Regions from separate parts of the Planococcus beijingensis genome, predicted to be linked through region 2. Evidence: riboswitches for the same ligand, from Rfam matches in the RefSeq annotation. Region 2 holds a riboswitch; each other region holds the start of a gene.
The links. Region 2 has a riboswitch for thiamine pyrophosphate ahead of tenI (thiazole tautomerase TenI). Riboswitches for the same ligand answer to the same signal wherever they lie in the genome.
Positions count from the first base shown of each region.

Region 1 (10,839 bases), on a different contig from region 2:
GGTTGGTGTTGTACAAATATTATACAACGTATAAACAGATGCGTAAAGTTCTAGCCGTTATCCTACAAAAAGAAAAAACGGGCTCTCCTAAGAGAACCCGCAGCATTATTCATTAAAGAGCTTCAGAAGCTTTAACGGCACGTGAACGTTGCCACGCCACAGTGATGAACATGGTGATGATCAGCATAATTAATCCTAGAATGAAAGGATAGATGATGTTGATGTCATAAAGGACGCCGGCCAACAACGGCCCGATCACATTCCCGATGCTCATATAGGCATTGTTCATGCCCATGGCAAAGCCGACTTCACCGTCAGCCATTTTCGAAATCAAGGTGTTGAGGACAGGACGCAAGATGGACGTAGCCATAAAGATGATCAATGAAACGGCGAAGAACATAACGTAACTTCCCGCAAACAAGGACATCAGGAAACCGAAGGCTGCGACACCGAGAAAAGAAACCAGAATGGCCACTTCACCGTAACGGCGGACAATGCGGTCAACGATAAACAATTGCACAATAACGCTGACGACTCCCGTTGCAGTAATCATAAAGGCGATGTCTTTAGCAGTTGAATTGAATTGGTTATCCAAGTACAGGCCAACTACTGACTCGTAAGCCAGCAAGCCAAAGCTCATGACCAAGGTAATGATCAAGGGGATAAAGTACGGCATCTTGGTAGAGCGGCCGATTTTTGCGAACATGGATTCTTCATCCGTTAAGGTAGCGGCCAGTACAGGATTAGCGTCTGTCGCATCCTGTTCTTTCAGCCAGATGACAGAAAAGAGAACCGCGCCTAAAGAGACTAATGCTGAAACAAGGAAAGGCAATTTCAGGCCATAATCCGCAAGGAAGCCACCGATTCCGGGACCTACCACAATTCCCAGTGACATTGCCGCAGAAACGAGGCTTGTGCCTTTAGCACGCTGGTCAAAAGTTGTAATATCAGCGATATAAGCAAAAATTGCAGGAATCAGCATAGCAGCTCCCACACCGCCGATGACGCGTGACAAATACAATACCCAAATGGCGTCAGAAGCATAAAAAACGAACATGGAGATGGTTAAGCCAAGAAGCCCGTAAATGATCATTTTCCGGCGTCCGTATTGGTCGGCCCATTTTCCGGCAATTGGCGAGAAGACGAATTGGGCAGCCGCAAAAATGGCGATCATCAAGCCTGCAGCCATGCCGCCTTGATTAATCGATTCCAGATAAGAAGGCAGGATTGGAATGACAATCCCAAAGCTCGCGATGGCGATGAACATATTGATCATCAAGATAAAAATTTTCTTTTTTTGGTCTGGAGACATGACAAGTACCCTCTTTTCTTCTATATACTGTTACGAAGTTTTTTTCTTCAGCTTTTTTATATTATTTGAGCTTCCACTTCTTGTCAAAGGAACAGACTTGAATTTTTTACCGCTTTATAACCTTGTAAGTAAACAGAATCTCTAGACTGGAGCTTCAGCTTCAACAGCATGATTCATTGTCATTAAATAGAGCGTTTTCTATCCCGGTGTATGGTGGCTGTACCTTCTGAAGAATAGCTATTGAAGAAAGTGAAAGCGGGGAATTGGTTTATTTTCAGATAATAGGGAATAAGGGATACTAAAAGATTGATCAAAATTTGAGACTGCTGAAGGTGATAACTATGGAAGAAAAACTTCAACGCATCAAAGCGATCGAACTACAGAATCGCATGGTCACAGCTGAAGAGGCAGCATCTTGGATAAAGGACGGGATGACGCTTGGACTGAGCGGATTTACACGAGCAGGCGACGCCAAGGCAATACCGTATGCATTAGTCCGCCGCGCAGAAACGGAGCAGTTTAAAGTAGATGTCCTCAGCGGTGCTTCACTTGGTTCGGGTGTCGATAAATTATTGGCGGAAGCAGGCATCGTCAATAAGCGGGCACCGTTTCAAGCTGAACCGGCCATGCGGAAAAAAATCAATGAAGGTGAAATGCTGTTTGTCGATCACCATTTGTCCCAGACTGCCGAATGGATCCGTGCCGGCGTCATTGGACCGATTGATTTTGCAGTAATTGAAGCTTTGTCTATAACAGAAGACGGCATGATCATTCCCACGACATCGGTCGGAAACTCATCAGTTTTTGTCGAGCACGCCAAAAACGTCATAATTGAAATCAACCTTTCACAACCGCAATTATTTGAAGGAATACATGATATTTATGAGCCGGGCATGCAAGGGCAGCGATCGCCGATTCCGTTGACAAAAGTCGATGACCGAATTGGCACAATCGGAATTCCAGTCGACCCTGAAAAGGTCCGCGGCATCGTCTTTACGGCGCAGGAAGATTCGCCTTCGACCATTCTGCAGCCGGATGCTGAATCTAAAGTGATGGCCGAGCATCTTTTGGATTTTCTCCGGAAGGAAGTGGCTTCGGGGCGGTTGAGCAACCGGCTTGCACCTTTGCAATCGGGAATTGGTTCAGTAGCGAACGCGGTTCTTCACGGCCTCATAGATTCCGAATTTGATAACCTGGAAGTCTATTCGGAAGTGCTCCAGGATGCAGTGTTCGATTTGATCGATGCTGGGAAAGTGAAATTTGCTTCTGCATCGTCCATCACGTTGTCCGAAGAAAAGATGAAGAAGGTGTTTGGGGATTTCGGCACATACCGTGACAAGCTTATTTTGAGGCCGCAGGAAATTACCAATCACCCAGGCCTCATTCGCAGGCTTGGGTTGATTTCCATCAACACGGCACTGGAATTCGATATTTACGGCAATGTCAACTCAACACACGTATCCGGTACGAAAATGATGAACGGCATCGGCGGTTCGGGCGATTTTGCCCGCAATGCCCGCTTATCGATCTTTGTCACTAAGTCGACTGCCAAAGGCGGCAGCATCTCGAGTGTTGTGCCTTTCGTATCGCATGTGGACCACACGGAGCATGACGTCGATATCGTTGTGACTGAACAAGGGTACGCCGATTTGCGTGGGCTAGCTCCGCGTGAGCGGGTTCCTTTGATTATTGAGCGCTGCGTCCATCCGACGTATCGGGAGCAGATGCGTTCATATTACGAAGAAGCACTTCTTCGCGGTGGGCAGACGCCTCATGTATTGGAAAAAGCTTTTTCCTGGCATAATCACTTAGCCGCCAACGGCACAATGCATTTATCGGAATAAATAATACGAAACCAGTCCTCCTGCAGGACTGGTTTTTAAAATATTGGATAGACTTTTGATGTATAATCAAAATATTGAGTTGAAACAGGAGGGTTACTATGGAAAGCATTAAGTTGGATGCGCTATTGGATGTCATTGGGGAATTGTTCTCTGATGAAATTTCGATAGCCGTCACAAACACAAAGGAATACATTTATTACAGGCCGAGCAAACGGGTCGATTTGAAAATAAAACCAGGCGATCCTGTAAAGCCGGGGACGATTGCCCATAAAGCATTGCAGGCAAACCAAAAAACCTCGGAATTTATCAACCGTGAGCTTTTCGGCGTCCCGTACCACGGCATGGCAGTGCCATTTGAGCATGAAGATGTCCTGCAGGGATGCGTCATGGCGATTTACCCGGCCTTTACCGAGGGTAAATCAGTGGTTACCGTGAAAAGTCCAGATGGCTGGAAGCCGATTCCTTTTACAGAAGTCAAATACCTGGAAGTGAAAGACCGCAAAACCCATGTCCATGCTGAAGGTTATTCAGGAACCAATAAAAATTCTCTTCAGGAATTTGAATTTTTGCTGCCCCGCGAATCATTTATTCGATGCCACCGGTCATTTATCGTTAATGTCCATCATATAGAAGAAATTTATCCGGATACCCATTCGACATTCGTACTTGCGATGAATAACGGAGAGCGGATTCCCGTCAGCCAATCCTACTCCAGCTATTTCCGGAAGCTTCTTGGATTTTAATGAATAAAAGCAATGGCGTCCCTTAGCGGCGCTTTTTTTTATGCGTGCAGTAAAAGGCTTGAGAACACCAATGTTTAAATTACGGATAATTAAGAAAATATCGTTTTTTAAAGGTCCGATTTGAACCTTTTTAATAAAATGCTGCTTCAGACATTCCTTTCTCTGCTTCGCGTCATTAAACTCTTTTCCAATCTTCAAAGCTCAATAACCTGTCAAAACAAGTTAAAATTATCTAATAATTAAGTTGTTAATAGATAATGAAAAACTATACCCTTTTTTGCACGAATCGCGATTTTTAACTGAGCGACCGCTCATGAAAACGCTTTATCAATTAAATATTATTGAAAACTAAAAATTGAAAGAGAGTGATTAGCATGGAAAAGAAACTTTCACGCATTAAAGCGGAACAATTACAGGATCGAGTAGTTACAGCAGATGAGGCAGCTTCATGGATCCAGGATGGCATGACTCTTGGACTTAGTGGATTCACGCGCGCAGGAGACGTTAAAGCGATTCCTCAGGCATTGGTTAAGCGTTCAGAAACTGAAAGTTTTAAAGTAAATGTCTTTACAGGCGCTTCTTTAGGTTCAGACACTGACCATATCTTTGCAGAAGCAGGAATTGTCAATAAGCGTTTGCCATTCCAGGCAGAGCCGGCAATGCGCAAAAAAATAAACGAAGGCGAAATGCTATTTGTGGATCACCATCTTTCCCATACAGCGGAATGGATCCGTACGGGCGTTACTGAGGCAATCGATTTTGCAATCATCGAAGCATTGTCCATTACAGCAGACGGCATGATCATTCCGACGACTTCTGTAGGAAACAACGCAATCTTTGCAAAGCATGCTAAAAACATCATCGTTGAAATCAACATGGCACAGCCTGAACGGTTTGAAGGCCTTCATGACATTTACGATACTGGCAAACAAGGCGAACGCTCGCCGATTCCATTGACAGAAGCGGATCAGCGCATCGGCACTATCGGAATTCCGATTGATTTGGAAAAAGTGAGAGGCATTGTTTTCACTGACCAGTTGGATTCACCATCAAACATCTTGCCTCCAGACGAAGAAACGAAAATCATGGCCGATCATTTGCTTGAATTCCTGCGCTCAGAAATCCGTGCAGGCCGTTTAACAGAGAAATTAGCTCCTCTGCAATCCGGAGTTGGATCTGTAGCGAATGCTGTTTTGCACGGCATGATCGATTCTGAATTTGAAGACTTGGAAGTATACTCGGAAGTCCTTCAGGACGCAGTCTTCGATTTGATCGATGCAGGGAAAGTCAGCTTTGCTTCTTGCTGTTCCATGACTTTGTCGGAACCGAAAATGAACCAGGTTTTTGCTGATTTTGAAAACTATCGCGACAAAATCGTGATGCGCCCTCAGGAAATCTCAAACCACCCTGAATTGATTCGCCGACTCGGCTTGATTTCAATCAACACGGCTTTGGAGTTTGATATGTACGGAAACGTCAACTCGACACACGTATCCGGTACGAAAATGATGAACGGCATCGGCGGTTCAGGTGATTTCGCACGGAATGCACGTCTGGCGATTTTTGTAACCAAATCAGTTGCTAAAGGCGGAAATATCTCAAGCGTAGTACCGTTTGTTTCTCACGTAGACCACACAGAACATGACGTAGATGTAGTCGTAACAGAGCAGGGCTATGCAGATCTTCGCGGCTTGGCACCACGTGAACGTGTGGAAGTCATTCTGGCAAATTGTGTACATCCAACTTACCGCGCTCAACTTCGCGAGTACTATGACGAAGCATTAACACGTGGCGGACAAACACCGCATGTGTTGGAAAAAGCTTTCTCATGGCACGCTGACTTGGCGAAAAACGGCACAATGCTCCAGAAAAAAGAGCAATTGGTGTAAGAAAAGCGGAAGCTGCCACATCAATCAAAAAACCAGGTCGCTTAAAAGCGCCTGGTTTTTATTATTGATTTCCATAAATTTCAGAAGTACTGCGCGTGTATAATTCAATGATGTGGCCAAAAGGGTCTTCAGCATAAACCAGGTAATGAGGTTTGCCTTTATTGACATTCCATATTTTGCTGCGTTGCTTGCCGCCATACTGGACAGCTTTTTCAATGGTCCCAACCAGATCATCGACAACCAGGCAAATGTGAAAAAATCCGGCATGAGGTGAATAAGATTCGTTGTAGTATGTAGGATCCTGAAATTCAAACAGCTCAATGCCAACGCCACCAGAAGACATCAAGTGGACATTTCGCATTTTTTTCAATTCCTCCCCCTGCAAATCCAATGTCATGGCACTCGGGTTTTCATCTGCTGCATTAAAGTTGAAGGGACCTGCCAATATATAAAAATCAAATACTTTCCTGTACCAGTCGATGGCCTGATCCAAATCTGGAACCGCCAGTCCTACATGGGTAATCGCACTCATGAAACCCACTCCTTTCTATCTTTCTGTACCCAGAGAAAAGGGAAAGTAAGCAGTTATTTATAACAGAGTTTTCTGTCTAAATAAAAATAGTTGTTGTCAAGCGTTATTTTTAGTATTATAATAAGCAATTGTGAAATTTGAAATGAGGGTCTGAAATGAAAAATTCCATCTATGGATTAACGATAGAACAGTTAAAAGAATGGTTTTTAGAAAATGGCCAGAAAAAATACCGTGCTGAACAGGTATGGGACTGGTTGTATATTAAACGTGTCACCGAATTTGCAGAAATGAACAACCTTTCGAAGGATTGTATTCAATTGCTTGAAGATAATTTTACAATCCGTACATTGAAAGAGACAGTCAAACAGGAATCTGCGGATGGTACAATCAAGTTTCTTTTCCAGATGCAGGACGGCAACTTGATTGAAACGGTATTGATGCGCTTCAAATACGGAAATTCTGTTTGCGTAACGACGCAGGTCGGCTGTAACATCGGCTGCAGTTTCTGTGCCAGCGGACTTTTGAAAAAGAGCCGCGACTTAAACGCGGGCGAAATCGTTGAGCAGATCATGCAGGTACAAGCGCATTTTGATGCACAACAAAAAGATGAGCGTGTCAGCCATATCGTAGTAATGGGTATCGGAGAACCTTTCGATAACTACACAAATTTGATGGGCTTCCTGAATATCGTCAACTCGCAAAAAGGCTTGGCTATCGGTGCTCGCCATATTACCGTATCGACAAGCGGTATCGTGCCAAAAATCTACGATTATGCAGACGAAGGTTTGCAGGTTAACCTGGCGATCTCTATCCATGCGCCAACCAACGAATTGCGTACACGCATCATGAAGATCAACAAAGCGTACCCGATCGAGAAATTGATGGCGGCAATCGATTACTACTTGGAGAAATCCAACCGCCGCATCACGTTCGAGTATATTTTACTGCGTGATGTCAATGACCATGTGGAAGAGGCGAACCAACTGGCGAAACTGCTGGAAGACAAACGCCATCTGTCATACGTCAACTTGATTCCGTATAACTCAGTTGATGAGCATGACCAATATCAGCAGAGCACACCGGAAGCCATTTCTGCTTTCTATGATGCATTGAAGAAAAAAGGCATCAATTGTGGCGTACGCCATGAGCAAGGCGCCGACATTGACGCAGCTTGTGGACAATTGCGGAGCAAGCAGATCAAAAAAGAGAAAAAAGAAGTAACTGTATAATGCAATATAGAAAAGCGTTCCTGATAAATTTCAGGAACGCTTTTCTTATTGGTATGGAGGTGGAAATAGACTGAATGAAAGAGAATATATTAAAATAGTCCCTTTGCGTATCTTTATTTCTATTGGTAATTTAAAGATATTTAACTATAATCGAAGGAAAAGCGGTTAAAAAGGAGAATGCAAAGTGGTAGAGATCAAAATCGAAAAGCTCGGGAAAAGATACGATAATGGTGCTCTTGCTGTATCGGATTTTAACTTGAATATCCAGGATGAAGAGTTTATCGTCTTTGTCGGCCCGTCGGGATGCGGAAAATCTACTACTCTCCGGATGATTGCAGGCCTGGAAGAAATTACAGAAGGTGAGTTTTATATAGACGGCAAACTCATGAATGAAGTCCAGCCGAAAGAACGTGACATTGCGATGGTTTTCCAGAATTATGCCCTTTATCCGCATATGACCGTGTATGAAAATATAGCTTTTGGATTGCAGTTGCGAAAGTTCAAGAAAGCGGAAATCAAGCGGCGTGTCAATGAAGCCGCCGTTATTCTGGGATTGGAAGATTATTTGGACAGAAAACCGAAAGCATTGTCAGGCGGGCAGCGGCAGCGTGTGGCTCTTGGGCGTGCCATTGTGCGTGACGCTAAAGTCTTCTTGATGGATGAGCCTTTATCCAACCTGGATGCGAAACTGCGGGTACAGATGCGTGCCGAAATCGTTAAGTTGCACAGACGGTTGAAAACCACAACTATTTATGTAACTCACGACCAGACTGAGGCCATGACGATGGCTTCTCGAATCGTGATTATGAAAGATGGGCTGATTCAGCAGGTCGGCTCTCCGAAAGAAGTCTACGATTTTCCGGAAAATCGCTTTGTAGGCGGCTTTATCGGTTCTCCTGCCATGAACTTTTTTGAAGGGAGAATTGATAAGGGGCGTTATGTGATGGGTGACAAAATGTTGGATATTCCACCGCAGATGATGGAAATGCTGAAAAATGAAGGCTATGAAGGAAAATCAGTTACGTTGGGAATCCGGCCGGAACATATTCATGTAAACAATGAAGATTTGTCGAATATTCCAACCAGTGAGTTTGAAGCAGTCATCACAGTTTCTGAACTGACAGGAGCAGAAACGATTCTTCATGCGGTTTATGCCGAACAAGAATTCATTGCTCGCGTAGAAGCTACAACGACTATCGAGCCGGGCCATACGGCAACGCTTGCATTTGATATGGCTCATGTTCATTTTTTTGATGATGAAACAGGAAATCGAATAAAAGCTGTAGAATTTTCTGAATCTATGCTATAGTGATTTCGAAAACACAAATAAAAAACACCACTAGGGGAGCCGGATATCGGCTGAGACGAGCATAAGCTTGGACCCTTTGAACCTGATCTGGATCATACCAGCGGAGGGAAGTGGCGACCGTCTGCTATTTTCCTTCTACAATTGCAAACGCCGCTTCCCTTTGCCGGGAAGCGGCGTTTTTATTTTGTGAAAAAAAGTTGCAAGTGGCTGGCCCCTTGCAACTGGATAAAGAAAAGGGAGATGGAGAAATGACATTTTGCAAAGAAGTAAGAAAAGAATGCGACAGCCTATGGCAGGCAAGTTTTGATCATCCGTTTGTGAAAGGCATAGCAGATGGAACCTTGCCAATTGATAGATTCCGTTTTTATGTTATGCAGGATGCCTATTATTTATCGCATTTTGCAAAAGTGCAGGCGATTGGCGCATCAAAGGCCAAGGATCTGGAAACGACACAACGTTTTGCATTTCATTCTGCACATACTTGCAGTGCTGAGCTGACATTGCATGAATCGTTCATGGGAATTTTGGAAGTTACTGAAGAAGAATGGATGACCTTTGAACCATCTCCAACTGCATATGCCTATGTTTCGCATATGTATCGTTCGTCAGAAGGCGATCTGGCTGATGTGTTGGCCTCTATTCTGCCTTGTTACTGGCTTTACTTTGAAATCGGGGAGCGTTTGAAACATGCCAAGCCGGACCACGCTATTTACAACCGGTGGATTGAAACTTACGGTTCTGATGAGTTCGCTTCACTTGTCAATGAACAGATTTCGCGAATGGACAAGCTGGCGGAAGGGCTGCCGGAAATACGGAGGCAGGAACTGAAAAATCATTTCCGGAAAAGCAGCTACTATGAATGGAATTTCTGGGAACAGGCATGGAAAAAAGAATCCTGGGCATTAGAGTCTATTAAGGAAGTAGGTGTGTGACATGTTCAGCCAAATAAAACGTGAAAATCCGCTGATCCATTGCATCACCAATCATGTAGTATCGAATTTTCAAGCCAATGGCCTGTTGGCAATCGGGGCTTCTCCGATCATGGGAGAAGCGCCTGAAGAAGCAGCTGAACTTGCCGCTTTGGCGCAGGCCTTGTCATTGAATATCGGAACCTTGCATGCAGAATCGTTGAAAAGCATGCTGATCGCCGGAGAGGCGGCCAACCGACTGGGCATTCCTGTCGTACTGGATCCGGTTGGGGCAGGAGCAAGCAATTTCCGGAAGAAGGCTGTAAAAGAAATTTTGGACCTGATTGACGTTAGCGTTCTTCGGTGCAATGCAGGAGAGCTTGCAGCGGTAGCGGGGGAACAATGGCAGTCGAAAGGTGTGGACGCAGGAGAAGGGCTTCTGGACGTCGGGGAGCTTGCTGTCACCACAGCGAAAAGATTTAACTTAGTGGTAGCGGTCACTGGAAAAACGGATATTGTCACTGATGGAAAATACGTGATTGAAATTCCTTTTGGAGATCCGATCATGGCTTCGATTACCGGTACGGGTTGTTTGCTTAGCAGCATTGTGGCTGCTGCGATGGCAGTCCGGCCAGAAGACCCTGTAAAGACTGTCAGCAACGCATTGCGTTTTTATGCAATCGCCGGTCAGCAGGCTGCGAAATCAACGAGTCTTCCGGGAGATTTTCAAGCGGCTTTCATCAATCGTTTGGCCAGCCTGACGGACAGCGATGTGGAAGAACAGATCTATTTGCAGGAGGGATTACGATGAGCAAAATTCCGCAGACTTTAACAATTGCCGGATCGGATTCCGGAGGAGGTGCGGGCATCCAGGCAGATCTGAAAACGTTTCAGGAACTGGGAGTTTACGGAACGTCTGTCGTCACCGCCGTGACTGCTCAAAACACGACAGGAGTCAACGCCATTTATCCCATGTCTGCCCAAGCCGTGCAAACGCAATTAGAAGCTGTCGGCAGCGATTTTAAAATAACCGCTTTAAAAACGGGCATGTTGTTCAATTCGGAAATTATTAA
Region 1 is NZ_JADHDZ010000003.1:66,022-76,860, reverse strand. Features, by position in the region: gene IRE19_RS08960 (MFS transporter) at 113-1,312, opposite strand; gene scpC (succinyl-CoA:acetate CoA-transferase ScpC) at 1,654-3,156, shown strand; gene IRE19_RS08950 (LytTR family DNA-binding domain-containing protein) at 3,255-3,899, shown strand; gene scpC (succinyl-CoA:acetate CoA-transferase ScpC) at 4,274-5,788, shown strand; gene IRE19_RS08940 (VOC family protein) at 5,850-6,320, opposite strand; gene rlmN (dual-specificity RNA methyltransferase RlmN) at 6,476-7,549, shown strand; gene IRE19_RS08930 (sn-glycerol-3-phosphate ABC transporter ATP-binding protein UgpC) at 7,734-8,858, shown strand; TPP riboswitch at 8,881-8,984, shown strand; gene tenA (thiaminase II) at 9,107-9,790, shown strand; gene thiM (hydroxyethylthiazole kinase) at 9,792-10,577, shown strand; gene thiD (bifunctional hydroxymethylpyrimidine kinase/phosphomethylpyrimidine kinase) at 10,574-10,839, shown strand, end outside.
Region 1: another riboswitch for thiamine pyrophosphate. It lies ahead of tenA (thiaminase II); the one in region 2 lies ahead of tenI (thiazole tautomerase TenI).

Region 2 (10,839 bases):
GATTTTGCCTATCCCTGCCCGCACTAACATTTCGGCACTTCCAGTCCCCAATGCCCCAGCACCGATTATCAAGACATGCTTGTTCTGCAATTTCTCTTGTCCCTCTATCCCGATTGGCGCAAAAAGCTCCTGTCGTGAGTATCGTCCATTCAACCGATACTCATCCCTTCAAGCGGACTGCTGGCAGTGGCATACCGTTTTTTGGGAATTCGCCCTGCTTCAAACCCAAGTCTTCCTGCTTCGATGGCTAGCCTCATAGCTCTGGCCATTTTCACCGGATTTTTCGCTCCAGCTACAGCTGTATTCAGCAAGACTCCAGCAGCTCCCATTTCCATTGCCATAACAGCATCAGAAGGTGTTCCGATTCCAGCATCGACAATAACAGGAACACTTGTCTGTTCAATGATGAAAGAAAGATTCAATGGGTTAATGATTCCTTGGCCAGAGCCTATGGGAGAGGCTCCGGGCATAATAGCGTGGCAACCTAATTCTTCGAGGCGTCTTGCCAGCAGAACATCGTCTGAAGTATACGGCAAGACGGTAAAGCCTTCTTTTAATAGCTCTTCTGATGCTTTCAATGTTTCAATTGGATCAGGCAGCAAGGTTTTGGGGCAACCGATCACTTCCACTTTAATCATGTCACAAAGCCCCGATGACTTAGCAAGTCTTGCAATCCGTACCGCTTCTTCGGCAGTCTTGGCACCGGCTGTATTCGGGAGTAGGGTGTACTTTGAAACATCCAGATTTTCAAGGAAATTCGGCTGGCTTGCTTCAAATATATCCATCCGTCGGACTGAGAACGTTAGAATCTCCGTACCTGACACATCTACCGCTTCTTTTTGGATATCAAAATCTGGATATTTACCAGTACCCAATAACAATCTTGAAGAGAATTCATGATTTCCTATTTTCAACATGTTCATCCGCCTCCTACAAAATGCACTAACTCAATTTTATCTTTATCAGAAATTGAGGTTTCTGCATGTTCTGCTTTTTCCAGTATTTCAGCATTTTTTTCGACAATGACCACTTTTTGATGCAATTCAAAATGCTGCAGCAGTCCGGCTATCGTTTTCACTGTGTTGGGTACTTCTATTTGATCTCCATTTACCGTCAATATCAATTTCTTCACCTCATTATTGGATTGTTTTTTCTGGTTGACCGATCAATACGAAAAGAGGAGATATCAATTGAAGGAGATTTTCCTTCAATCAAATCAGCCATCACCTCCCCAGTAATCGGTGACAATAAAATGCCATTTCTAAAATGGCCAGTTGCTATAAACAGCCCTTTGTAATCGGGATGTTCACCTAAATAAGGCAAGCCATCAGCGGTTTGCGGACGAATTCCAGTCCATGCTCTTTCCCACTCGCCCTGTAATATGGAAGGCACCAATCTTTTTGCATTCTCCATTAACGAAAAAATTCCCTCTAAAGTGACTTGCTGATTAAATGTATTCGGTATGAGGGTTGCTCCTATAATGATTCTTCCGTCTTTTTTCGGAACAAGATAGCAGCCTGGCGTGAAAATTGTGCTTGATAATAAGGGAAACTCTGTCCGTACAGAAAAACACTCGCCTTTCACAGGATACATTTTGAGCTGTAAGCCTATCTTCATCAACAGCTTCTCGCTCCAAGCCCCTCCTGTTACTACAACGTTGCTGCTCATATAATCTCCTTCATTCGTAGTAACGCCTGTGACTTTTCCATTTGAGAAATGAAAGGAATGAACTTCTATATATTCTTTAATCACGCAGCCAAGTGCTGAGGCAGATTTTAAAAATCCTAAAGCCAGCTGTGGAGCTGCTACTTGTCCATCTTTTTCAAGATACATGGCGCCAATTACCTTATTGGACAATGCCGGCTCTCTTCTTCTCGCTTCTTTACCTGTAAGCAACTCGGCTAGTTCCCCGTTCTGTTTATGGATTTCACTGATTCGATGGTGTTCCTGCTGCTCCCGATCAGTTAAGGCAAGCCTTAGCATTCCCTTATTCACAAGTTCAATATCAACTCCGCTGGTCATTTTCAGTTCATCTGCTAAGTCGCTAAATAACGCCCTGCTGGTCCTGGCTAATTGAAAAAGCGGACCTTCTCCATCCAACTCGGCTTGGGCGCCCAGCATCCCAGCTGCCGCTCCAGATGCTTTACTTGCAAGCCGGTCTTTTTCCAGCAACAAAACCTTCATTCCTCTTTTCGCCAAATTAAAAGCTATTGCCCCGCCGTTGACTCCGCCGCCGACTATTATGGCATCATACGTTTTATTCATTGAATCCCTCCTTATCATTGCAAGAAAATATTATATAGATAAATAGGAACGATATTGCTGTACCGCCTGCAAAGGGTCTTCTGCTTCCAATATCCCTGACATTACAGCGACTCCTTGTGCTCCCGCTTCGATAACATCCCTACTATTTGCCGGTTTTATCCCCCCAATCGCGATAACTGGGATAGAAATTGATTCAGAAATGAACCTCAACTGTTCTAACCCTTTCGGAATGAGTCCTGGTTTTGATTGAGTTGAATATACATGGCCGAATATCACATAATCAGCACCTTGCTGCTCGGCAATTTGAGCTTCTTCAAGGGAATGGACGGAACAGCCAACTGTCAAATCCTCAAATTTTCGTTTTACAATTTCAACAGGCAGCGAATGATAGGCTAAGTGAACTCCTTTCACATTTGAAACACAGGCAACATCCGCCCGGTCATTAATTATTATTTTTGAAAGAGGAACTTTTTTGTTTTTTAAAAGCTCCACCATTTCATATACTTCTTTTGCTGTTTTCGTTTTTTCACGAAGATGGATGAAATCGATGTCAAAATGAATCCTGCCGATGATATCTGCTAATTGTTCCGGCTCTTGACTTCCTGTAGAGATAATATGCAACTTTTTAGTTTTCATGTTTTTTTCCTTCACTCCCTCCCTAGTGCATAAAAAATACCTGCCAAATAAAAAAACCACTCCAGCGATGGAGTGGTTTTGATCATATTTTAGGAATAGATAAAATACATAGCAACCACTTCCCTACGCTAGTTTCAACTAGATCAGGTTCAAAGGGTCCGGATTGCTCCATCTCAGTCTTAAAAGACTCCCCTAGTGTTTTTATATTCAGTTTTCGGAATATCTAAAGTAAGCGTATCACCTCTCGCGTGATTTATCCAGTTCATTCTAAATATTGTTAATTAATTATTACCTTTCGTAAAAGTACATTTATACGAAAAAAAAAAGGAAGGAAAGAAACAAAAGCTCCTCTTCATTCCTTCCGATAATCCCTCATATGTTAACTAATAATTTTACACATCATAAAATAAACGATTATTTTAATAAAAATATACTTAAATAAACGAGTATAGAACATTTCTTTAAGAAATCCTATCTATCCAATATTTTCTCCAGCAACAATATCATTCATCACATCTTCTAATGTTACATTTTTTAAAACTTTCTCCATTGCCCCCTGTGCGGTCGCAAATATTGGTTCTATAGTATTTTGGATATTCCGGCCAACGGGACAATTAAGCTGTGGATTTTCGTGTATACTGAATAATTCTTTATCTTGAACAACATTTACCGCTTTATAGACATCGAACAAGGTAATATCAGATAGTTTCATTGTAAGTTTTGCTCCTGCAATACCTGGGTGTACTTCGATCAAACCAGCTTTTTTAAGCATGCCCATAAGTTTCCGTATCACTGCTGGATTTGTGTTAACGCTCGAAGCTAAAAACTCAGAAGATGTTATTCCATCTTTATTAAATTCAATTAGAGTTAATATATGAATTCCGACAGCAAATCGGCTGCTAATGGACATTTACCTTCACCCCTTTATAAATTTCTATTTCTATATCTAATATCATGTAATTAATTTAGTTACAAGTTTATTGTATCAAATAGCAAACAAAAAACAAATATCGCTATCCCTGTTGACAATACAGTTACAAGTAACTAATATGAATACATGTAATCACTATTGTTACATCAAAAGCGAACTAGGGGGATTGGAAAATGAAAATATTAGTTACAGGGGCAACAGGAAAATTAGGTTCGAAGGTTGTAGAAGCATTATTGAAAACCCTGCCTGCAAGTAAGCTGGCGGTGAGTGTCCGGAACGCCGAGAAAGCAGAAGGGCTTCGTGCTCGTGGAGTGGAAGTTCGTCAAGCAGATTTTGACCATCCAGAAACTTTGGATAAAGCATTTGAAGGAATTGACCGCTTATTGATCATCTCTGCGGATGGCGACAATGAAACGAGAATCCACCAACATACTAATGCTGTCCAAGCAGCGGAACGTGCAGGAGTAAAATTCATTGCCTACACAAGCTTAGCCAATGCTAAAGAAAGCGAAAATCTTATGGCGCCCCCTCATGTCGCGACAGAAGAATCCATTATGAAGACTGGTATCCCCTACTCTTTCTTGCGCAACAACTGGTATTTTGAAAACGAAATCGGAAGCATTCAAGGTGTCCTAGCAGGAGCACCATGGGTTACTTCTGCCGGTGAAGGAAAAGTTGGTTGGGCATTGCAACAAGATTACGCAGATGCAGCGGCAGCGGTTCTGGTTGGGAACGGCCACGAAAATACAGTGTACGAACTTTCTGGCCCTCTTTTAACTCAAGAAGAATTGGCATCTGCTCTTGGGGATATACTGGGTAAAGAAGTGCCTGTACAACAAGTGAGTGACGAAAAATATGCAGAGATCATGAAAGGCTTAGGTTTACCCGATTTTGTGATTCCGATTGTTGTAGGAATCCAAGAAAGCATCCGGAACGGTTCACTTGAAGTGGAAAGCAACGATTTCGAGAAAATTCTTGGTCGCACACTGCCGATCAATGAATCATTGAACCAACTTATTAATACAATTTCACAAACTAAATGAAATTAAAAGAATCGATATGATGGCATAATTGAGTCTTAGAGTCTCCTATCATATTCAAAAAACAAGAAAACATAAAAGTTAATATTTTTAAAACCTATAAAAAATATTTTTTTAAAAGCTGGGCATTCTGCAAAGAATGTCTTTTTTGTTTAGTTTTTTCAACCAATATTCAAACTCATATTTCATTTGCTTCTCATAACTCTCTTGGTATATTAAAATCATAATTCCTTTCTCTTTCTTAAGGTATACCTAGAGAATTAAGCACAACCATTCGTAAAATTACACTTTTAAAGACAAAATGAGAGGTGGATGCTAGTCAATGCATCTTTACTCTCCTTCTGTATTTGAATAGCCTCTGATAAATTATGATATGTAAACTAAATTATTTAATATAACGTTTCACTTTTAATTCTTCTCTTTAAAATTTTATCAATGTAAAAGAAATTAGTATTTCTTCTCCAGCAAACAAATTAATTGCTGTTTTACAGTACTCCACTCTGTATCGATGATGCTGTAAAACACATTATCATGTATAGTTCCATCTGCCTTTACCCGATGCTTACGAAATGTCCCTTCTTTTACTGCGCCTATTCTCTCTACCGCTTTTTGCGATCGGAAATTTTGTCCACTGACAGAAAATTGAACACGATTTACTTTCATCTCTTCAAAACAATATTGAAGCAAAAGGAATTTACATTCCGTGTTGGCTTTAGTTCCCCAATATTCAGGAGCGATCCAAGTCCAACCAATTTCAACATTTTTATTTACATGATCAATATCGCCAATTCGAGTAGAACCGACGACCTTTCCAGTAATCTTATCTTTTATTAAGAATGGCAGATGCAGCCCCTTCTTTTTACTCGAAATAGCTGCACTTACAATTTCTTTAATATCTTCTAGAGATTCAACTTTTCGCCATGTATATTCCCAGACTTCTGGACTTTTTAAAGCCTCATATAAAGTTTCGGTATGTGAGATTTCAAGAGGAAAAAGGCAAACTGCATTCCCATCTAATATTACATCTGTCTTCATATGTCCATAGTTCCCTTCTGCTAAGTTTTTTTGTCTTCTCTTGCCTATTCAGTAAGGCGAAGAAAACAAAACCTTCTAATTATTCATAAGTAAGTGTATCATTTTACATTTTTTGAGGTAACAGATTTTTCTCAAACTAAAGATAGTTTTTCAAAGCGTTCGTAAAAGTACAATTTCACGAACGAAAAAAGGAAGTAACTTGTTATTAAGTCGCTTCCCTCCCGATAACCCCTCATATGTAAACCTATTCTTCTTGTATACTTTTCTTACAGGCGAGAAAAATGAAAATAAATTCCAAAAAACACGACTTTTGTTTTTTGATTACGTCTAACAAGTAGAAACCATAAATTAGGGGGCGAGATTCCTTGACCAGCGAGAGAAAAAGCGAAATCACTGAGTGGTATCACCAGCATGGTGATTCGATCTTCAGATACATATTGCTGATGGTCCGTGATCATCAACAAGCGGAGGATTTAACACAAGAGACGTTTATTAAAGCATTCCGGTATTATGACAGCTTTGAACGAAAGGCAAATCCGAAAACCTGGCTTTTTCGCATTGCCCACAATCTCACCATTGATTTTATTCGTAAGCAAAAGCCCCTGGAGCTGTTAAAGGAACTGGTATTACTCGGAAAAAGTACAAGCAGTGTACCTGAAGGAATAGTGGAGATTAGAGAGAATTCCACAGAACTTTACCAGGCATTAAGCCAGCTAAAAGGTTCATATCGTGAAGTCATTGTTTTGAGGAAAATAAGGGAGTTTAGTATTCAAGAAACCGGTGAAATTTTAAGTTGGTCCGATAGCAAAGTGAAAAACACCCTTTCCCGAGCCCTTTCCGCATTGGAGAAACAGTTAAACAAGGAGGGAATTATCCATGAAAAAAACTGATGGTACTCATACGGCATTAGATAATCAGTTGAAACAATTGGATCAGGATATCATTTGGAGCCAGAACCATAAAGCAAGGCTGCACTCTCGGATTTTATCGAAATTGGATAAACAGGAATCCAAAACCCGGTTTTTTAATGGCTTTAAATTCACCTCCAGTTTAGTGCTGTGCTCGCTCCTTTTAGTAGCCGGAATTATTTTCCTTTCGCAAAACATCCTTCAAGAAGATAGTGGGTTAACAACAGGAACAGGAAATACCACAGAGGAAGAACCTACCTTGTCAGGAAGCGAAGAGGTAGATGCTGAAAAAAGCAAAGAAACCATTCAAGCTGTCATTGAAGAAGAATTCAACGGGCCAGACGAGAAGTACAAAGAAGTATGGGAAGCTGCCATGGAAGCCCAAAACAATGTGACAACTCAAGAAGAGTTCGATGCCTTACAGCAAACACCGGTATGGCAAAATTACATGAACTATATGGCGGAGACCTATGCTGCATCTTTCACAGAAAATGGCTATGACAATTTTTTAAATGCCACACCTGCTTTTATGTACAGTGGTTTTGATGGCGACTATGACCTGACAGCGTCGGATATTAAGATCAGCCAGAACGAAAACAATCTGAAAATGTATCAATTTACTTTCCAAGTGGACTATAAAAACGCAAACGGCGAAATCCAACCGTATTTGTTCGAAGGTGAAGCCATGGCTTCTGAAGAAGGAAAAATTGAGAAGCTGCAATTTCTGGATAAGGATGACTTGCTTACAGCTATGAATGAAGATATTTATTGACGCTGCCTTTAGGTAGCGTTTTTTGTATTATTGTATTCAAATGTTTTTGACCTTTTCAATCCGTTCCTAAAAATATACTTACACACCCCCAAAAAAAGGGAAAAAGCTTATTTAGCTTCTTCCCTACCGATAACAAATGATATGTAAACTTGTATAAAGAGAAATTTAAATTATTATGAGTTTATCTAAAGGGTGGTTCTATTGCTTTTACCTTTTTTGATTTCCACTCTGCCACTTGCTTTCTTTCAATAAACGCTATCCTATTTACCTCCAATCCTGTTCGTAGAATTGCATGTTTATTGAATCATTAGACGAAGCATAACCAATCCTAGCAAAAATTTCTCTTTCCAATTTCGGGTTGCTCCTATCTATATAATTAGATATATCCCAAGTGATTTCATCCTCACCCATCCCCCATTTCTCACTATGAGAGAGCGCTCGTTCCTCTGAACCATCTACTTCGTATAACCTTCCCCAGTAGCGATTCTGTGGTTCTGCACCAGCAATGCGGAGTTTAATTTGTAAACTAGAGGAAGTGATGGTCGGTGTTTTTTTAAGAGACTGCTGGTCAATTTCTATTCTTTCTATAGATCCTACAGGAAACCATTTCTTTAGACTATATTCTGAAGAGTTAGAGACGATGTGGCTAGAATGAAGAACCCTACGAAAAGCACAAGGAACACGGCTTTTTTTTCCATAATTTCATCACCTTTAATTGTCAAAGTATAAATAATTATTATCAATCTCAAAGACGGAACCTTTCATTTATGATTCGAAATGTAATCAGTAAACAACACGTTCGTTTGATCATGGACTGTTTTTACCTTAAATGTTGCAAGTCTGATTTCGGATTGTAATCTTTTATACTTTTGTCTTCCTTTAGCCGTTTTACGAGATCTGCATTTGAAAGCAATAACCGACCAAAGGCAGCCAATTGAATTTCCCCTTTCGCTAACGACTCTTCCGCAATTTCGGGTGTCAGCTCTCCCACCCCAATTACGACTCCTTCCCAGTGTTTCCGGACCAACGCATGAAGGGTCAGTTCATGTCCTGCCAAAGGTTTACGGTAGGTTTGAGCGGAAGGATGGATAACCTGAATCCCTGTACGTCGGAACACATCTAAGATTTCTATGACTTCTTTTTCTGGTTGTTCCCAAAAAAACAAGGGCGTATCGTCTTTATGCTCGGAAAATCGGACGATGACCCGTTCAGCGCCTATCGAGTTGGCGACTGCCTGCAGAATCTCTTCGAGAAAGAGATACTTATTCCGGCCATACGCGTCTTTTCTGAAGTTCACCAGGGAAATTGAAATTGATCGATCAAATAACCATGCGCCGCATGGATTTCGACGCCATCGAATCCAGCAAGCTGCGCATTGATTGCTGCCTTTGTAAAATCCTGAATCACTTTTTGAATATCCTCCTCGCTCATGGCCTTGGGCGTTTCATAAGGAAGTCCCACCCGATGGGTCAAGCCGTTCGCTTGGACAGCAGATGGAGCAACCGGCTGCAGACCGCCCGTAATCGCTGAATGGCTGAGACGGCCAACATGCCACAACTGGGCAATGATAATGCCGCCTTCTTGATGGACTTGTGCCGTCACTTCTTTCCATGCTTCAGTCTGGTCTTCCGTATAAAGCCCAGGAATTCCAATGGTCCCGCGGGCTTCCGGACTAACTGCAATGCCTTCGGTGATAATCATGCCAACGCCATGTTTTGCCCGCTTGGCGTAATAGGCTACTGTATCTGGATGAATCACACCTGTTTCCAGATCCGCAAAACTACGGGTCATCGGCGCCATCACCACTCTTGACTGTAAATTCCATTGATTGATTTTTACCGTTTCTAAAAGTTTCATTGCCATCCCTCTTCCTTTTTGTTGGTATGTTTAGTTTAATAGGAATAAGAAGGTGAAAGAATGGCATTTCATTCTAAAAAACACCATATTAATTTGGAATCATTTGTTGTTTAGTAAAAAAACAAATAAATCATAAGGAGCTATCAAATGGATAAAATTGACCAACAACTCTTGCTTGCCCTTCAGCAGGACAGTAAATCTTCTATGACGAAGTTGGGAAAGCAAATTTCCCTGTCGCAGCCAGCTGTAACAGAGCGCGTGAAAAAGTTAGAGGAAAAGGGAGTAATCACTGGCTACCAAGCGCTCATTGACCGAAAAAAAGTGAACAAGTCGGTTTCTGCTTTCCTGTTGTTCCAAGCCCGCCATTGCGAGGACTTTGTATCCTATTGTGAAACTGTCGAAGATGTCCTGGAAATCCACCGTATCAGCGGCCAATATAACTTTTTAGTCAAAGTGGTGGCGGAGACATTGGAAGTGCTGGAGGTAAAAATCAATGATTTAGGCCGTTTTGGAGATTCGACAACATTGGTGGTCTTGTCTACACCTATGGAGAACCGGCCGATCATCCCTTATCTCTCGAATGGAGAATAGAATAGAAAAAGAGCCAAGACAATTCGCTTGAATTGGTCTTCGCTCTTCTCTGTATACATGGAGTTAGAAATTATTCTTAAAGCGACATCTCTCCAGCTTTCAGCTTATATTCAATAGTATTTAAATAAATGATCTCATTCACTTCATGTCGAACTGTTTGATGACCTGATTTAATGCCTTTTCCAACGGCAATCAGCATGATATCCAGGAATCGGTCAGGAATCTCTAATACTTTCTTTAAACGGTCTGACTCGTAGCCGGACATGGTAATGGTTTCAAGACCTACTTCATTTGCCAATAGAATAAAAGACATCGCAGCTAAACTGGCGTCACGTACCAGTTCAAGTTTCAATTCTTCCAGCGATTTATTGGCATAGTAATTGATGGCAGCGCCTACCAATTGATCCCTCAGCTGTTCGGTAAAGTAGCCTGCCTGATATCCTTGCTCATGTATCAGAACGATATTTTCTTTTTCAAATGCTTTGTAATCACCCAAGATAAGAACTAAGGCAGAAGCTTCTGTTACTTGTTGCTGGTTGAAAGCTACGGGCAGCACCTGTTTCCGCAAATCGAAATCATCGATGACTAAATAACGCGTCGCTTGAATATTATTTCCATTAGGGGACTTCGCAGCGGATTCAATCAAAGCAGATAACGTTTCGATACTCACTTTGTAGTTCACATCGTAGTGCCGGACAGATCGTCTTTTCAGCAGTGTTTCTTTTACACTCATCTTTTTCACTCCAGTTCTTCATTTACTCTTACCTATGAAAGTATAAGTGTCTTTAACAAAAGAAAAAATAA
Region 2 is NZ_JADHDZ010000001.1:1,214,376-1,225,214, reverse strand. Features, by position in the region: gene IRE19_RS05855 (thiazole biosynthesis adenylyltransferase ThiF) at 1-153, opposite strand, end outside; gene IRE19_RS05850 (thiazole synthase) at 150-917, opposite strand; gene thiS (sulfur carrier protein ThiS) at 920-1,123, opposite strand; gene thiO (glycine oxidase ThiO) at 1,129-2,265, opposite strand; gene tenI (thiazole tautomerase TenI) at 2,296-2,901, opposite strand; TPP riboswitch at 3,005-3,105, opposite strand; gene IRE19_RS05830 (Rrf2 family transcriptional regulator) at 3,377-3,811, opposite strand; gene IRE19_RS05825 (SDR family oxidoreductase) at 4,006-4,875, shown strand; gene IRE19_RS05820 (GNAT family N-acetyltransferase) at 5,320-5,907, opposite strand; gene IRE19_RS05815 (RNA polymerase sigma factor) at 6,273-6,797, shown strand; gene IRE19_RS05810 (hypothetical protein) at 6,784-7,587, shown strand; gene IRE19_RS18495 (oxidoreductase) at 8,408-8,884, opposite strand; gene IRE19_RS18490 (oxidoreductase) at 8,881-9,444, opposite strand; gene IRE19_RS05800 (Lrp/AsnC family transcriptional regulator) at 9,592-10,035, shown strand; gene IRE19_RS05795 (nitroreductase family protein) at 10,112-10,768, opposite strand.

Region 3 (10,839 bases), on a different contig from region 2:
AGGGACGGATGTCACCGTTACACAATTGATTGGCGGGGCAAATATGCAGCGACAATTAGAGAAGTTGAAGAAAAAACCGACGATTGTCGTAGGGACGCCTGGACGTTTAAATGAATTGGTGAAAACCAAAAAACTGAAAATGCATGAAATCCGGATATTGGTGCTGGATGAAGGCGATCAATTGATGGCACGCGAACACCGGGGCATCATGAAAGACCTGATTGAAAAAACTCAGCATGAGCGCCAATTGGTGCTGGTATCCGCTACAATCACCGAAGAAATAGAATTGGTGGCGGAACGGTTGATGCAGCACCCTACACGGCTGCAGGTAACGGCTGAAGATTTGCCGATGCTTGGGCAAGTGACGCATTCATTCATCAAAGTGGATGAGCGCGACAAAACTGAAATGCTGCGCAGCCTGTCGCATATTCCCGGCATGAAAGGCTTGGCATTCGTCAATAACCTGGACCAATTGCTGATGAAGGAAAATAAACTGAAATTCCGCGATGCGAAAATCGTGACCTTGCATTCTGAAATGAAAAAAGATGAACGCAAAAAAGCCTTGGATGCTTTCCGCAAAGGGGAAGTTGCTGTATTGATTGCGACAGAAGTAGCAGCGCGCGGTTTGGACATCGATAAAGTGACGCATGTCATCCATGTCGATGTACCGCAAACAGTTGAGCAATACCTGCATCGTTCAGGCAGAACCGGAAGAGCGGGAGCGGATGGCGAAGTATTGACTTTGCTGGCTTATTCCGATGAACGCCATTACAAGAAATTCACGAAGGAATTGCCTTCCAAGCCTGTCCAAAAAGTGATTCATGGCGGGAAACTGATTGAAGGTTCCAGCAAAACCATTGCTGCAAAGGGGAATAAACGATGAATTTTCAAGAGAAGCTTGAGCAATATGCTGATTTGACGGTTTATGTAGGATTGAATGTCCAAAAAGGACAATTAATCGTAATCAATACGACGACTGACACGCTTGAATTCACACGCCTGGTTGTCAAGAAAGCATATGAGGCAGGGGCAAAGCGGGTTCAAGTCAATTATGAAGATCCTGTTTTGACAAGGGCGCATTTCGAATTGGCGCCAGATGAGGCATTTCAGGAATATCCGGAATGGTCTGTCGTTCAACGCGATGAAGTGATTAATACAGGCGGCGCCTTCCTGTGGATTGATGCCGAAGACCCGGACTTGCTGACAGGCATCCCGACTAAACGCCTGGCTGATTCACAAAAGTCTGCCGGCAAAGCATTGGAGCGCTATCGCCAAGCGGTCGGTACAGATAAAGTGGCTTGGTCGATCGTCGCTATTCCTTCACCGAAATGGGCACAAAAAGTATTTCCGGATTTGCCGGCTGAAAAACAGATGGAAGCCTTATGGCAAGCTATCTTCAAAACAGTGCGTATCGGCGAAGGTGATGCGGTCGAAGCTTGGAAAAACCATATCGCTTTGCTGGAACAGCGCGCTGCTCAATTAAACGATAAACGCTATGTGAAGTTGCAGTACACTGCACCTGGCACAGAATTAACCATTGAACTTCCCGGCAAGCATATTTGGATGTCCGGCGCTTCAAAAACGCCTCAAGGCAATCCGTTTATCGCCAATATGCCGACAGAAGAAGTTTATACGGTACCGTTAAAACATGGAGTCGACGGCAAAGTCCGCAATACGAAGCCATTGGTTTATCAAGGCAATGTGATTGATGGGTTTACGCTGACCTTTGAAAAAGGCAAAATTGTTGAAGCCAAAGCGGAGACGGGGCAGGAACTTCTCAATGAAATGATCACGGCAGATGAAGGAGCGGCTTATTTGGGGGAAGTGGCGTTGGTGCCGCATCATTCGCCAATTTCCGATTCCGATATTCTGTTCTACAATACCTTGTTTGATGAAAATGCTTCGAACCATTTGGCAATCGGCGACTCTTATCCGACTTGCTATGAAGGGGCACGCGATCTGGAACGCAATCAATTGAAAGCCATCGGTTTGAACACATCAATCGTCCATGAAGATTTCATGATTGGCAGCGACAGCATGGATATTGATGGAATCACCGCCGATGGTTCAAAAGAGCCTATCTTCCGGAACGGAAACTGGGCATTCTAAGAGGTGAATGAGATGAAAAAGTATTGGATCGCGGCAGTGGCTGGCCTTCTGTTTTTCAGCGGATCGGCTTCGGCGCAAGCCGAACTCAAGATTCCGGCAGCATACATCGCTATCGGTGATTCGCTGGCGGCAGGGCAAACACCTGAACGCGAGATAGATGCTGGGTACGCCGATATGATTGCACAGGAATTGTCACGCAATCAGCCTGTGGCTTTCTACTCGAAAAATTTGGCGTTTCCGGGATTTACAACAGCTGACGTATTAGACAGCATCCAGTCGGATGAAGCGAAGAGCGTGTTGGCATCGGCCAACCTCATTACCGTTTCAGCTGGAGCGAATGATTTGCTGCGCCTGGTCCAAGACGATCCGGCACAGGGATCGCTGACTTTCCAGCAGATCCAAGCAGATTTTGCACTCAATGAAGCAAGAAAGAATATGGAGTTGATTTTGGCTGAGCTGACGGAGCTCTCTCCGAATGCGGATGTTTATGTGATGGGCTATTATTTCGCTTACCCGCATGTCCGCGACAGCCAAAAATACGGAACAGCCAAACAACTGGACCGGTTAAATGAGATTCTTAAACGGTCTGCTGAAAAGGCAGGGGCGACGTTTGTTTCTGTAGACCATTCATTCGGCGATGAGGCTGTAGATAAAATTCCGAATGCAGCTGACGTCCATCCGAATGCGGCTGGCTATCAAGCAATGGCCAATGCATTTTTTGGTGAATATCAGGAAACGTGGACGGTTGAAGATTTCGAATTGCCGTCACCGAATCCATTGACATTCGAACAGATTATGGAGGCGCAAGAGCAGAAAGGTGATGGAGGGCAAGAAGAAGAGGGAAGTGAGGCTGAAGAGACAGCCCTACGGCCATCTGCTGGCAGTCCGACCGGTTACTTGGCTTTGCGGGAAGCTTTGCCTTATCTCTAGAAAAGCAAAAGCCCTTAGCGCATAAAAAAGTTCCGGCATGAGTTTCATGCCGGAACTTTTTTATTTAGCGTTTTTTTCCACGCGTCGGAGGTTGCTGTGTAGAAGCCGGTTGTCCAGCTTTTCCTTGTTTTCTTTTATTTAATACTTTACGGATAATAGGATAAGCGATGGGGCCATATTTTATCGCGGATTTCACTAGTCGTCCAATTGCCATATAAATCTCTCCAATCATAGGGTTAGTAATTAGTATTTTCCCGAATCAGGCAGTGTGCAAACATTTTTACGCAGATTGCGCATGTGCCAATAGAATGTCTTTGTATTTATGGACGCTGGAAATCAAGACATATTCGGCGTTGCCATGCCAGTCATCTCCACTTGGTCCAAATTCAATGGCACCTTCGCCGCCGGTGACGGCTGCATAATACCGCGTATCGGCTGCACCATGCTGACCGAATAATACGGCTTCTTTATCAGTCGTTTCGAGAATCGCTTTTTGCAGAGTCTGGATAAATGGGTTTTCTTTTGTTGTTGTCAGCGCGGGTGTTGAACCTGAAGCTTTATAGTCCATGTCGATGTTCAAGGTCTCAGCTAATTCTGCTAATTGCCGAACAATTTCCTCTTTGTCCTGTCCAGGCATAAAACGGATGTCATAAGACATTTCGCACGTTTCAGGAACCACGTTGTAACGGTCTCCTGCTTTAATGATCGGCAGGTTCACCGACGGCTGCTCATAATATTCAGTAGATTCTTTCCGGAATGGCAGCTCTGTTGCAGCCATATGGAATTTCATAGCGGATTCGATGGCATTGATGCCTTCCCAAGGGCGGCTGCCGTGTGCGGGCTTGCCTTTGAAAACCATATCCATTCGTAAAATACCTTTCGACTGCAATCCGACTTTTAAGCCTGTCGGTTCTCCGCAAATAACAAAATCACCATGGAAACCTTGCTCGACCAACCATTTAGATGTATTGCGGCCACCAATCTCTTCGTCGGTGACAATATGTAATTGAACTTTGCGGTTCAAACCACTAGATTCCAGCTCAATAAAGGCTTGCATCATTGCTGCAACACCCGCTTTCATATCAGCTGCGCCGCGTCCGTAAATGCGGTCTTGTTCTTCGGCTGGCACAAACTGTTCTTTATGGCCAGGAACTACATCGACATGGCCATTCCAAACAATGGTCTCATTGCCTTGTCCTTTCTCAGCAGTGAGCATCAAGTAGCCTTTATTGTCGTGGACAGTAACCGTTTCTCCTTTTTGTTTCAGCCAGTCGGCACAAAAAAGAAGAGCTTCATTTGCTCCTTCTTTTGTATCACTTTGAATTTTAATCAATTCCTTCAATAATTCAATCATTCATTCGGCAACCCAGAATCCCGGCTGCCTCCACCACCTTTCGGATTTTTTCACTACCATCACTTTACCCTGTCAGAGCTACTTAAAACAGCCTTGCATTAGAAAGAGGCCTTGTGTACAATACAGGTGACTGAATAAATATTTGTATACACCACAAGGGGAGCTTTAGCTGAGAGTGAACAATCTGTTCTTACCCTTTGAACCTGTAAGTTAACACTTGCGCAGGGATGTGGATGGAAACCGGCTCTTACAACGGCGCCAGGCTCTGTCCTGACGCCGTTTTTAATATGGTTTTATTCACGGCCCTTCTGGTGATGTGCACAACACATTAAGGAGGAAGTCATGAGAAATAAAAAAGTATTGTTAATGATGGAGATTGCCATTTTTGCAGCTCTTGGATTTGTATTGGATTTTGTTTCTTTCCGGATGCCGCAGGGAGGTTCGGTCAGTCTGGTGATGATCCCGATTATTTTAATCGCATTTAGGCGAGGGGTCGCTGCCGGTGTACTGACGGGAATATTGGTAGGGTTGCTGCAGATTGTTTCGGGCTTTATTTCTGTCGCGCCTTTATCATTCGGATTTGTTGTCATGCAGGTTTTATTGGATTATCTTCTGGCATACGGAGTTGTAGGGCTGGCTGGTGTCATGCGCACAAAATATTTGCAGCATGCGCATGCCAAGCAAACCGGCAAGATGTTGGCCGCTATCGTCGCAGGGGTGTTGATTGCATCAGTGTTGCGTTATTTGGTTCATGTCATTACGGGAATCCTGTTTTTCGGTATGTTTGCTGAAGGCAATGTGGTCATCTATTCAGCGATCTATAATGCTACCTACATGATACCTGTATTCTTGCTTGCCGCTTTTGTCTGTGCCGCACTTTTTGCAGCGGCACCAAGATTAGTGGATGCTGAAGCCGCTAATACGAATTAACACAAGCAAAGGACTTTTCGGGAATTCATTCCGGAAAGTTCTTTTTCTGTTTAGAAGTTAAAGATTGCATGTTTGTTTTCCAAACTCGTCAAGAAGCCTCCAGTTTAATTTTGTGGTATAATTCTTGAATAGAAAAGCTTGAAAGAAGGGTCATTGATGATAGCAACTACTGATAAAGAGATTGAAATGCTGAAAAAAGCCGGCCAAATGGTAGCTGAAATTCGCGAAGCGATGAAAGCGGCAACCAAAGCTGGAGTCACAACAAAAGAAATTGACGATTTGGGCGGTAAACTATTCGAGGAACTGGGCGGTGTTTCCGGCCCGAAATCGGAATATGATTTCCCAGGATATACATGCATCAGTGTCAACGAAGAAGTGGCCCACGGAATTCCGGGCAAGCGTGTCATCCAGGATGGCGACATCGTCAATATTGATGTTTCCGGTTCATATGAAGGATATTTCGCAGATACAGGAATTTCTTTTGTTGTAGGCGAAGGGCATCCGGATAAAGAAAAAATTTGTGAAGCAGCCGCTTCTGCGTTCGACCGTGCGATGACAAAAGTCAAAGCCGGCGCTAAACTGAACCAAATTGGTAAGGCAGTGGAACGTGAAGCAAAAGAACAAGGTTTGTTTGTCATTAAAAACCTGACTGGCCATGGCATCGGGAAATCACTGCATGAAGCTCCTCAGCACATCTTGAATTATTACGATGCATGGGAAACGACCATCCTGAAAGAAGGCATGGTGCTTGCAGTAGAACCGTTTATCTCACAGAAAGCTGAACATATCGTAGAATCAGGAGACGGCTGGACATTCATCACACCGGACCAGTCATTGGTTGCGCAAATCGAGCATACTGTGCTTGTGACAAAAGGCGAACCGATTCTTTTGACTAAACTGGAAAAATAACTGGCGCATAGATCGAAAAAGGGATTCGGGTTTTTATCCGGATTCCTTTGCCGTTTTCAAGCCAATAAAAAACGGTAGACAAACTCGTAAAACGGAGTTTGTCTACCGAATCAGTGAACTGCCTCGGCAGTTCTTTTTTTAATTAATAGAACACCGGTTAATATAACGCCGCTCAAGAACAAGGCAGCAGTTGTCACCAGCATTTCACCTGTACCGTGTTTAACAGCGATTCCAATAAACGCCCAGATAAAGACCAGCGCAAACGGAATATCAAAATGATGGAAACGGATATGCAAAGCCAGCGCAGTTGCGACAGTCAACATGATGACGGTCCACAGCTGGTCGCTGAGACCCCAGCCGCCCCAATTGTGGTAGGTCAATACAAAGCTGATGTTGGCGATGGTTGCCACACTGATCCACCCCATATTGACTGAAATCGGCAACCGTTCGGTGAACTTTCTTTCCGAATTGCTGTATTGCAGGTAAAGAGCGATCAACGCCAGCAAATAGCCGAGCATCGCTACGATTGACCAGATGAAATATTCATAATGCCAAAGCAGCAGCCAGCTGATATTAAAGGCGCAGCTTAAAATAAAAAACAAGGCAATCTTGGATGAAGGGATTTGTCCCTTTCTTAAATTCACCCAAAAAGCGATGATCCAGATGGCCAGCAATAAATAAATAATAGACCAAATTGAAAATACGTAACCGGCTGGTGTAAACAGGACCAGAATCCGGTTTGAAATTTCACCGGTTGTTTGGCCATTCAGCGGCAAAATGTTTGCTAGAGCATTCATGACAACCACGGCGAGAAAAGCGATTGTCATAAGCAAAATACGAATCATGCGAAATCCCTCCTCCTTTTCAGTATACCTGTAGCCGTTTCAATCAACAATTAACCCTTTCCAAAAGATTCCCTAAAAATGGCGATAAGGTGAAGAGTTTATGGGAGAGAGTGGAATATTGTTCCGGTTCCAGAATAAAAAATGTTATACTAATAAGTGTTTTTAGAAAATTTAGTTTACCAGGGGGAAAAATTATGACAGTCAATTATCCGGAAGTATGGGATTTGGATACGTTATTTCCAGGAGGCAGCGAATCACAGGAATTGCGTCAACATATGGATGACGCATCGACAAAGCTTTCTGGTTTCGAAGAGTCGGTCCATCAGTTCGAAGTTCCTTCTGCAAAAGGGGATGCCCAAAAAGTAGCGGACCTGCTTGAGCAGATGAGTTTGATGATGAAGCATCTGAGCCAATCCGGTGCATTTATCGGCTGTTTGATGGCCCAAAATACGCAGGATAAAAAAGCAGGGATTCTTGATAGTGAATCATCTTCTTTATCGGCTCGTTTCCAAGATTCCTTCCAAAAAATCCAACAGGATTTGGCGAAGACAGAAGAAAGCGTGTGGGCAGAACTGTTGGATGAAGGACCTTTGCGCGACTTCACTTTCGTTTTGAATGAATGGCGTGAAGAAGCGAAGATGTTGCTGTCTGAAAAAGAGGAAAGCCTGATCACGGCATTAAGTGTAGATGGCTATCACGGCTGGAGTCAGCTTTACGATATGCTGGTCGGAGAAATTAAAGTGACTGTTACAGTCGACGGTGAGGAGAAAACCTTATCGGTTGGACAGGCAAATAATCTGAGTTCCCATAAAGACGCTGCAGTCCGTAAAGAATCCTATGAAAAATTAGAGGAAGCTTGGGCAGAAAAAGAAGAATTCTTTGCAAAAACATTGAATTCTATCGCCGGCTTCCGTCTGGAAACTTATAAAAAACGGGGATGGGATAACCCGCTTCAAGAACCTCTGCACATCAATCGCATGAAAGAGGAAACTTTAGATGCCATGTGGGGAGCAATCAGCAAGAACAAGCAGCCTTTTGTTGCATACTTAAACCAAAAAGGAAAATTGCTTGGGAAAGACGGACTGGACTGGTATGACGTAGATGCGCCGGTAACAGAAAGCACACAACAGTTTTCTTATCAAGAAGGCGCAGAATTCATCCTGAAGCAATTCGGGAAATTCGGACCGGAATTGGAGCAGTTTGCACAGCAGGCATTTGAAAAAGGTTGGATTGAAGCGGAAGACCGTCCGAACAAACGCCCTGGCGGATTTTGTACGGGACTGCCCTTAAGTGAAGAATCCCGTATTTTCATGACCTATAGCGGATCGATGTCTAATGTCGCAACCTTGGCACATGAACTCGGGCATGCATTCCATACGTACGCATTGCGTCCTGTGCATTCATTGAATCGATCTTATGCAATGAATGTTGCAGAAACAGCTTCTACCTTCGCAGAAATGATCGTTGCGGATGCAGCGGTGAAAAATGCGCAGTCCAGAGAAGAGAAAATTGCGTTGCTGGAAGATAAAGTCCAGCGCAGTGTCGCGTTCTTTATGAATATTCATTCACGCTTCCTGTTTGAAACCCGTTTCTATGAAGAACGCAAAAATGGAGTCGTCCCGGCTTCTCGCTTGAACGAATTGATGGAACAGGCGCAAGAGGAAGGATTTGCAGGCGGCTTAGCCTCAACGCATCCCCATTTTTGGGCATCCAAGCTGCATTTCTACATTACCTATGTGCCATTCTATAATTTCCCTTATACCTTCGGCTATCTTTTCTCGTTAAGTGTTTATGCGAAAGCGCTGGAGGAAGGAACCGGTTTTGAAGAAAAGTATATGGCTTTGCTTCGTGATACAGCAGTGATGTCGGCCGAGGACTTGGCAATGAAGCATCTGGGCGAAGATATTACACAACAAGCGTTCTGGGAAAAAGGAATCGCTTTGTGTGTCCAGGATGCCGAGGAATTTATTTCGCTGACATCTGCTGAGGTCTGATATGAATTTGCTTTTCGAGGGGAAGACCTGTTATTTGCGCAGTTTGGCGATTGAAGACGCAGAAGAAATGGTACAATTGCTGCTCCGAAATCGGGATTACTGGTCTATCTACGAACCACGCCATCGGGACAGTTATTTTTCTGCAGCTGTTCAAAGGGAAAAAATACGCGAATCGATTTATCAGGCAAGGGAGAATCGGGAATATAGTATAGGAATTTTTGAACATGAGACGAATAAGTTGATTGGCCATATTTCTGTATACAGCGTAAAGCGAATGCCTTTTCTAAGCGCTTTGGTCGGCTATTCAATCGATGAAGCCTATATCGGAAAAGGCATTGCCACGGAAGCGGTAAGATTGATGACTGCTTTCGGTTTTGAACAGCTCCGTCTTCACCGTGTTGAAGCATATGTATCTCCTGAGAATGTCGGTTCCATCCGTGTATTGGAGAAAACCGGATTTCGCCAGGAAGGCTTGCTGAAGGAGTTCCTTTACATCAATGGCGAATGGAAAGACCATTATTACTACGCCATGATTGAAGACGAGTTTTGAAAGGGCAAGGCCACCTATAAAAAATGGTGGAAAGATATGCAACGCTGGTTTGAAACGTGAATAAAAGCGGAGGAAGGTGCGTAAAAAGTGAATAAAGACAAACTATTCTCCTATCACAAATGGGCGACACTGGCCTGCTTGGAACATGTTAAAGGGTTCGGTGAAGAACTTTACCAAAAAGAAGGAACAAATTCGTTTGCTTCGATCCAGGCGACGGTTGCCCATATCATTGGAGTAGAGAAACTGTGGCTGATGCGGATGAATGGGATAGAAAAGCCTGTGTTTGAACATTTTGATGTGGAGACGACAGACAAAGCAATCGAAGCGTTTATGCTGCTGCATGCAGAAATGGAATTGTTTTTCGCTTCATTAGCAGAAGAACAGTGGCAGGAAACACTCGATTACCAGAACATGCGAGGCGACAAGTTGGCTACTTCACGCGAAGACATGCTTTTTACAGTTGTTAATCATGCCAGTTACCATCGAGGGCAGATTACGTCTTTCCTCCGCCAATTCGGCAAAAAAGGCATCCCACTCGATTATATTTATTACCAAAAACAAAACCGCTGAGAAATTCTCAGCGGTTTTTGTTTCCATCAATGACGACATCCAGTTTTCCAGTTGTCGGATCGATCACTAAGCCATGGACCGGAACATTCGGATCCAGCAATGGATGGTGGCGAACCATGTTGACACTGTGGGTGACGCTTTCTTCGACATTATCGAAGCCGCGGAGCCAACCTTCAAGATCAACTCCAGAATACTCCATCATCTCGATGGTCTTTTGATCCACGCCTCGTTTTTTCATCTTCTCGAGCATTTCATGTGGTTTAATGTTGGACATGCCGCAATCGTGGTGGCCAATAATATAAATTTCGTCTGCATTCAATTCATAGACAGCGACCAGTAAACTGCGCATGATGCCGCCGAACGGGTGATTGATGACAGCGCCGGCACTTTTAACAATTTTGACGTCACCATTTTTAAAGTTCATCGCTTTTGGCAGCATTTCAAAAAGACGCGTGTCCATGCATGTCAAAATAACGACTTTCTTGTCAGGAAACTTGGTGGTCATGTACTCTTCATATCGCTTTTCTTTCACAAATTCTTCGTTGTACTCCAAAATTTCATCTAATAAAGCCATTATACTTCCTCCTTGTCGAATACTACTTTTTAAGTTTAATCCAAATTTCTGAAAAATACGAATCGAATTTGCCA
Region 3 is NZ_JADHDZ010000010.1:38,870-49,708, reverse strand. Features, by position in the region: gene IRE19_RS17405 (DEAD/DEAH box helicase) at 1-883, shown strand, start outside; gene IRE19_RS17400 (aminopeptidase) at 880-2,109, shown strand; gene IRE19_RS17395 (SGNH/GDSL hydrolase family protein) at 2,122-3,039, shown strand; gene IRE19_RS17390 (hypothetical protein) at 3,104-3,253, opposite strand; gene IRE19_RS17385 (M20 family metallopeptidase) at 3,320-4,393, opposite strand; TPP riboswitch at 4,540-4,638, shown strand; gene thiT (energy-coupled thiamine transporter ThiT) at 4,736-5,323, shown strand; gene map (type I methionyl aminopeptidase) at 5,480-6,232, shown strand; gene IRE19_RS17370 (TspO-related membrane protein) at 6,343-7,077, opposite strand; gene IRE19_RS17365 (M3 family oligoendopeptidase) at 7,272-9,071, shown strand; gene IRE19_RS17360 (GNAT family N-acetyltransferase) at 9,073-9,621, shown strand; gene IRE19_RS17355 (DinB family protein) at 9,709-10,191, shown strand; gene IRE19_RS17350 (beta-class carbonic anhydrase) at 10,199-10,765, opposite strand.
Region 3: another riboswitch for thiamine pyrophosphate. It lies ahead of thiT (energy-coupled thiamine transporter ThiT); the one in region 2 lies ahead of tenI (thiazole tautomerase TenI).